DNA from 2 places in the Paenibacillus tianjinensis genome. Region 2 is predicted to be linked to the other one. Evidence: predicted binding sites of a transcription regulator. Region 2 holds the regulator's gene; the other holds the start of a gene.
The links. The regulator Rex, encoded in region 2, represses fermentation and respiration genes when NADH is low (regulators of the CRP and FNR family bind a similar motif). The targets are predictions, from matches to a motif close to TTGTGAAATATTTCACAA.
Positions count from the first base shown of each region.

Region 1: a site for Rex is predicted at 1,640-1,657, ahead of JRJ22_RS07280 (phosphoketolase family protein). Genes of this name have one in related genera too.

Region 1 is NZ_CP070969.1:1,664,191-1,667,613, reverse strand. It holds gene JRJ22_RS07280 (phosphoketolase family protein) at 1-1,525, opposite strand, end outside; gene JRJ22_RS07275 (GntR family transcriptional regulator) at 1,816-2,538, opposite strand; gene JRJ22_RS07270 (CPBP family intramembrane glutamic endopeptidase) at 2,794-3,423, shown strand, end outside.
Region 2 is NZ_CP070969.1:3,942,133-3,945,555, forward strand. It holds gene JRJ22_RS17925 (cell wall elongation regulator TseB-like domain-containing protein) at 1-376, opposite strand, end outside; gene JRJ22_RS17930 (amidohydrolase) at 413-1,714, opposite strand; gene JRJ22_RS17935 (redox-sensing transcriptional repressor Rex) at 1,701-2,354, opposite strand; gene dinG (ATP-dependent DNA helicase DinG) at 2,523-3,423, opposite strand, start outside.

The sequences.
Region 1 (3,423 bases), 2.3 Mb from region 2:
GCCATTTGAAGTGCTGGGTAATCATCGAATCAACAACGCGCAGGAATGCTTCATAGCTTGCGAAGAATCCGTGGCGGCCTGTCAGAACATAACCTTCGAGCAAGCCTTCTGCCTGGTGCTCAGACAGCTGGGAGTCAATAACACGGCCATAGGAAGCCAGGAATTCATCATTAGGCTCAATAACCTGATCCAGCCATTGGCGTTTGGTTACTTCGAAGACTGGTCCCAGACGGTTGGACATCGTTTCATCCGGTCCGAAAATCCGGAAGTTGCGGTTAGGCTCATTGCGCAGCACAACCTCTTTCAGATATTTCCCCAGAACCGCCATGTCCTGTGCTACGACTTTACCTGGAACAGAGTTATCCAGTGCATAGTCGGCAAAGTCCGGCAGGTTCAGGTCTTTAATCAGGTGGCCGGCGTTAGTCACAGGATTCATGCCCATACGTCTGTCGCCTTTTGGAAGGATTTCGGCAAGCTCAGCGTTCAAACGGCCGTTCTCATCGAATAATTCTTCCGGTCTGTAGCTGTGCATCCAGTCCAGCAGGGCCGGTGCGTGCTTCATATTCTTCTGGTCTACCGGAATCGGCACCTGATGGGCACGGAACGAACCTGTGTTAGGAACACCATCCCACTGCGCAGGTCCAGTCCAGCCCTTAGGGGAACGGAAGACGAGCATTGGCCATACCGGACGGGTAAGGTCGTTATTTTCGCGCGCATTTTTCTGGATCGCTGCGATTCTTTCAACGATGGCATCCAGAGCTTTCGCCATTTCTGGGTGCATATGTTCAGGATCTTCGCCTTCAACGAAGAACGGTTCCCAGCCCATGCCTGTGAAGTAGGCAGTAATTTCTTCTTTCGATTGACGGGACAGAATTGTCGGGTTGCTGATCTTGAAGCCGTTCAGGTGCAGAATCGGCAACACTGCGCCATCAGTAACCGGGTTGATGAAGCGGTTGGAGAACCATGAAGCTGCCAGCGGTCCGGTTTCGGCTTCGCCGTCTCCGACAACAACTGCCGAGATCAGGTCCGGATTATCCAGAATAGCGCCAACGCCGTGGGATAAGGAATATCCAAGCTCGCCGCCTTCATGAATGGATCCTGGAGTTTCAGGTGCAGCATGGGAAGCAACGCCGCCCGGGAACGAGAATTGTTTGAACAGTTTCTTCAGACCAGGGATGTCCTGGGTAATTTCCGGATAGATTTCAGTGTAGCTGCCATCCAGATAAGAGTTGGAAACCATAACCTGGCCGCCGTGGCCAGGGCCTTCAACATAGAACATATTCAAGTCATATTTAGTAATTACACGATTCAAATGGGCATAGATGAAGTTCTGGCCGGGAATAGTACCCCAGTGCCCGATCGGTTTAATTTTGACGTCAGCGTCTTTAAGAGGTTCTCTTAACAACGGATTGTCTTTCAAATACAGCTGGCCTACTGAAATATAGTTCGTTGCACGCCAGTAAGCATCCAGCTTCTCAAGATACGTTTTTGATGAGTAATCAACATTCAAGGTCGATAATCCCATTTTCTCCACTCCCTGTTTAATTATGAATACCATACCAATCTCTTTTCTCTACACGTACATCATACCTCTGCAAAAAATAAATACAACCTTTTTGACAAGTGATACGGTCCAATTTTGTGAAATTTTGAACATAGTATGAAAATCGGGCCCATAACACAGGAAAACAGCTTTATTTCTATAATTTTTACCAATATATTACACAAAATAATTTAGATAAACTTTTAAACACTGTATTCATTGCCTCATCAGGACAAAAAAAAATAAGACCGGGAAATTTCCCGGTCTTATTCTTAGTGTACAGATACAAAAGTATTAAACTTGAGATATTTGTAATGGAACCGCATGTGTGAGAATTCAAAGGGGGTGCCGTTATCCAAAAAGAATATCCCTTCCATGATCCCCACCGGTTCATTTACGCTTAAATGCAGCAGCTCCTGGTCATCCTGCTCGGAAGGTTCGGCAAAGATGGACAAAAACGACTTAGTCACGGCCAGATTGCGCGAGTCCTCCAGGTAATTGAAGATCGATCCTTCGATAATCGTCTGATTAAGATCCTGAACGATTTTGATCGGAATATACCCCGTCTCAATCATAAAGGGCTCATCGTCGAACAGGCGCAGACGGACGATTTTGTAGACAAAATCATGGGGCCCGAGGAACAAATCACGCTGCAGCTCCTTGGTGGGTGGAATCACCTCGAAATTCAGCACTTTGACTTTCGGCTTCTTGCCGTGCATCTGAAAATTGTCGGTAACCCCCAAATTCGAGCCTTCGTAATTGAAGATGGATTCGTTCTTTATGTACAGGGGATTGATGAACGTACCTGAACCGCGTTTTTTGAAAATAATACCGACGCTCTCCATTTTGGTCAGCGCACGCTTAATGGAGCTGCGGCTTACCTGATAGGTTTCGCTGAGGCTGCGTTCATCCGGCAATCTCATATCGGCGAATTCTCCCGCGAATATTTTCATTTTTAAATCATCGATAATCTGTTTGTAGACAAATTGTGTCATGAAGTACTCCCTTTCAGGTCTTCTATCACTTCATAAAGCCTAATGTTAACTATATCATAATCATCGCCCAGATTATACAGATTGGCCTTACGTTTCGTAGGGATACCTGATTTTATAATCGCTCAGATCTATGATCTTTGTAATGGAGATTTCTCCTGCCTAGGGATATAGTGATTCCGGGCCTATTGGTAATAAATGTATCATGAAAGAACAAAGAGTATTGGCTCAGTACATAATCAAGGAGGATTACGGCCAATGATGCCACATAAACCAAGGACTTCTACACCTATTTTTGAAGCAAGGCCCGTGCCTGTCCCTTTTATCGCCGGGATGATTATTATTGAAATTATCTATTCGCTATGCGTTAATCTTATTTACTTTGAACACGGCTACTACCGTCCGCTTTCCAATCTTACAAACGGCTGGATCGGCGGAACGTTAAGCGCTAATCTGATCGGCCTTTTCGTGGAGGTGATTATCTTCCTGATTGCCATCGCCAAAGTTACGCCAAGGGAATTGGGTCTCAGGAAAGAGAAACTGCTGCCGGGGTTAACAGGTTTCCTGCTGTTTTGGATCGCGATTCAGATTGTCAATTTGGGCGTCAACCTCTCAACAGGCTACAGCATAACCTTCAACGATCAGATAACGGAGTTTCCGAGTGTAGTACTAGGCGGGTTATTCGGACAGCTTTTTGGCAATGCGCTGCTGGAGGAAATCATATTCCGGGGCTTTTTATTTGTTCAGGTCTTCCTTTTATGCAGCAAAATAAAACGTCACTCGTCCCGCGTGGCTGCGGCTATGTTCATTTCACAGGCCATCTTTGCACTCATGCATATCCCTAACCGGATCTATTCCGGCTATGCCGGGATGGAGTTTGTGTACGAC
Region 2 (3,423 bases):
TTGCTGCACCCGGTAGCTGAGCGGCTATAATAGCGCGGATTTGCTGCTCCGATGTCCCTTTTGACAGCTCTTCCGCATAGATATCGTTGGCGCCGCCAGCAGGTTTACCGTCAACTGTAAAACGGACCCAGACCATAAGCTTCGTCCCGGCACTGTTTTTCCCTGTAAGCACCCAGTAGACTGAATTTTCATCCCACACCGATTTCTGCGCTTTAGTGATCTCCGTCAGTCCGGCACGGGACTTAGCAACTTCCTTGGCTGCGTTCCGCTCATTCCACTGGTCCTTCATGATATAGGCATAGAACTGCCCGAGTCCGAACAAAAGGAGCAGCACCACGCCAATCCCCAGCGGAAGCCATTTTTTCCTTTTCCTCAAAGTGCAGCTCCCTTTCCTTAAAATAACAACCTGAAATTACCGTTTGAGCAGGCTTTCAAAGGTTTCCTGCGCCTTACGGCGGATTTCTTCCTCATCCAGCGTCAGACACCGGCCGTGCTTTACAACCTGCCGGCCGTTAATCCAGACATGCTCAACATCCTTGGCACTTGCCGAATATACGGCGTGGGAGAGCAGATCAGAATGCGGCAGCAAATGAGGCTGGTCAATATCAATAGCAATAAAATCAGCCTTCATACCTGCGGCAAGGCGCCCGACATTGTTCAGATAGATCGAGGCAGCGCCGTATTCTGTCGCCATCAGCAGTGCTTCCGGAGCCGGTACTGCAGTCGGATCTCCGCTTACACCCTTATGGATCAGCGCTGCAAGCCGCATTTCCTCGAACATATCCAGGTTGTTATTACTGGCTGCTCCGTCAGTTCCGAGCGAGACCTTCACTCCGGCTCTCAGCAATTCAGGTACACGGGCAACTCCGCTCGCGAGCTTCAGGTTACTGCCCGGATTATGGGATACGCCAACCTTATAACGGGCCAGAATCTCAATTTCTTCATCATTCAAATGTACACCATGGGCAATCAGGGACGGTCTGGTGAACATACCGAGCTTCTCCAGATGAGCCACCGGGCGCAGGCCGTAATCGGCCACATTTTGCTCTACCTCATGGCGCGTTTCGGACATATGCGTGTGCATCGGCAAATCCAGATCATGGGCTGCCTGCACAAATTTCATGAAAAATTCGGGCGGACAAGTGTACGGAGCGTGAGGCGAGAGCATTGCCGTAATCCGGCCGTCTGCCTTGCCGTGCCAGTTCCGGGCGAACTCTACGGCTTCGGCAAGCTTCTGGTTCTGCACATCCTCCGGGCATAGACCGATCGCACCGCGCATGAGCACCGCACGGATGCCGGACTGCTCTGTCACCTCTGCAACACGGTCCATATGATCGTACATATCCAGGAAGGTCGTTGTGCCGCCCTTCAGCATCTCGAGAACAGACAAGGCAGTCCCCCAGTATACATCGTCTCCGGTGAATTTCGCTTCCATCGGCCACATTTTTTCCTGCAGCCAGCTCTGAAGCACCATATCATCACCATAGCCGCGCAGAAGCGACATCGCTGCATGGCCATGAGTATTAATCAGACCCGGCATAAACAGCAGGCGGCTGCCGTCAACGGTCAGGACACCCTCTTCAAAGGCGGGCTTGTCTTCCCCTATGTATGTGATCAGGTCATTTTCTATGGTCATATAACCGCTCAGGACGGGTTGCACCGAACCAGGTACGAGGAAGCGTCCATTTTCGATTACTGTCTTATTCCTGCTCATCCGAATGTTCTTCCTTTCCATCATGCAAATAATAGGCCAGACTCTGGAGGTCGGTTGTAAAATCGGCTGCATGAATGCGAATTGTTGGCGGGGTTTTTAAAATTACCGGTGCAAAATTCAGGATCGCTTCGATCCCTGATTCCACCAGAATATCAGCTACATTCTGAGCTTCGTTGTCCGGAACGGTGATGATCCCAATCCGGATCCCCTGATCACGAATCGTCTGGCCCAGCTCTTCCATCGGCTGAACAGTCAGGGAGTTGATCTTCTGTCCCACTTTAGGCGCATAAGAATCAAAGACAGCCGTAATTTTCATCGTATCCTTCAAATAGGCGTTATAGTTGGACAAGGCGTGACCGAGGTTACCGGCACCGACCAGAGCCACGTTGATCTGCTGGTCAAGCTTGAGGATGTGGCGGATTTTCTCGATCAGGTAGGATACATCATATCCAATGCCCTTTCTGCCAAAATCACCGAAATAGGCCAGATCCTTACGGATCTGAGCCGGGTTGAGATCCAGCTTCTGCCCTAGCTCCTGAGAGGAAACTGTGGCGATTTCACGTTTCTGGAGATCGTTCAGAAAACGCAGGTACACAGGGAGCCTGCGGACAACAGCCTCCGATATTTTATCCGATTTCATGTTTTCTCCTCCTAAAATAAAAATCACACTAATGCATAGCTTATGAATCCGCGAGGCGCGTTCCAGCAGCATAACCGGGAACGCGCATGCGGAGTTTAGAACATTTATGGTCAAACTATCAGAACAAAACAGTACAAGATAATTGCAATTTCCGGTTGCTGAAGGAGGTCACTGAATGTTGGACTCATTGCCGCCTTCAAGCCATTCTTCAATTCTCGGAACCATCTGATCTGTCAGCATATGCTCCATTTTGGGACCGGGAAGAGAATACAGGAAATACTTCCCGTAATAGGCTTCGATGACCCTGGTATCATATACAATGACAATTCCCCGATCCTGAGCCGTCCGAACCAGCCGGCCAAACCCCTGCTTGAAGCGGATAACCGCCTGCGGAACAGACAGCTTCATGAAAGGATTCTTCTTCTGAGCCTGTAGCAGCTCGGACTTCGCCTCTGCGAGCGGATGGTTGGGCGGCTGAAACGGAAGTCTGACGATCGCCAGGCAAGTCAGTGCCTCTCCGGGTATATCAACACCTTCCCAGAAGCTGCTGGTCCCGAGCAGCACCGAAGCCGAGCTGTCCTGGAACCGCCGGATCAGCTTGCTGCGGCTGCCTCCCTCCACCCCTTGGCCAAGGACCGTAATATCCTCAGATGCCAGTGCTTCCTTAAGCGGGTCATATACCTGACGCAGCATCTTATAAGAGGTGAACAGCACAAGCATACGGCCTTTGGTTGCGACCGCCGTTTCCGCCAGTGAATGCACCAGCTTATCCACAAAGCGGGCATCCCCCACACTGCCCTTGACGCTGGGGAAATCACGCGGAATAACAAGCAGCGCCTGTTCGCGGTATTTGAACGGTGAAGGCAGCAGTGCTGTCATCAGACGGTCCTGTTCGGCGGCCTCGCTAAGTCCAAGATTATCGATCATGAACTGGAAGGATTTATCCACGGAAAGTGTCGCTGATGTCAGCACAATACTCTTCTTCTTGTCGAAGAACAGCTCCTTAAGCTGTGTGCTGACATCAACCGGAACGGCATACAGCTGCAGCGATTTGCCGCGGTAGTTGCCG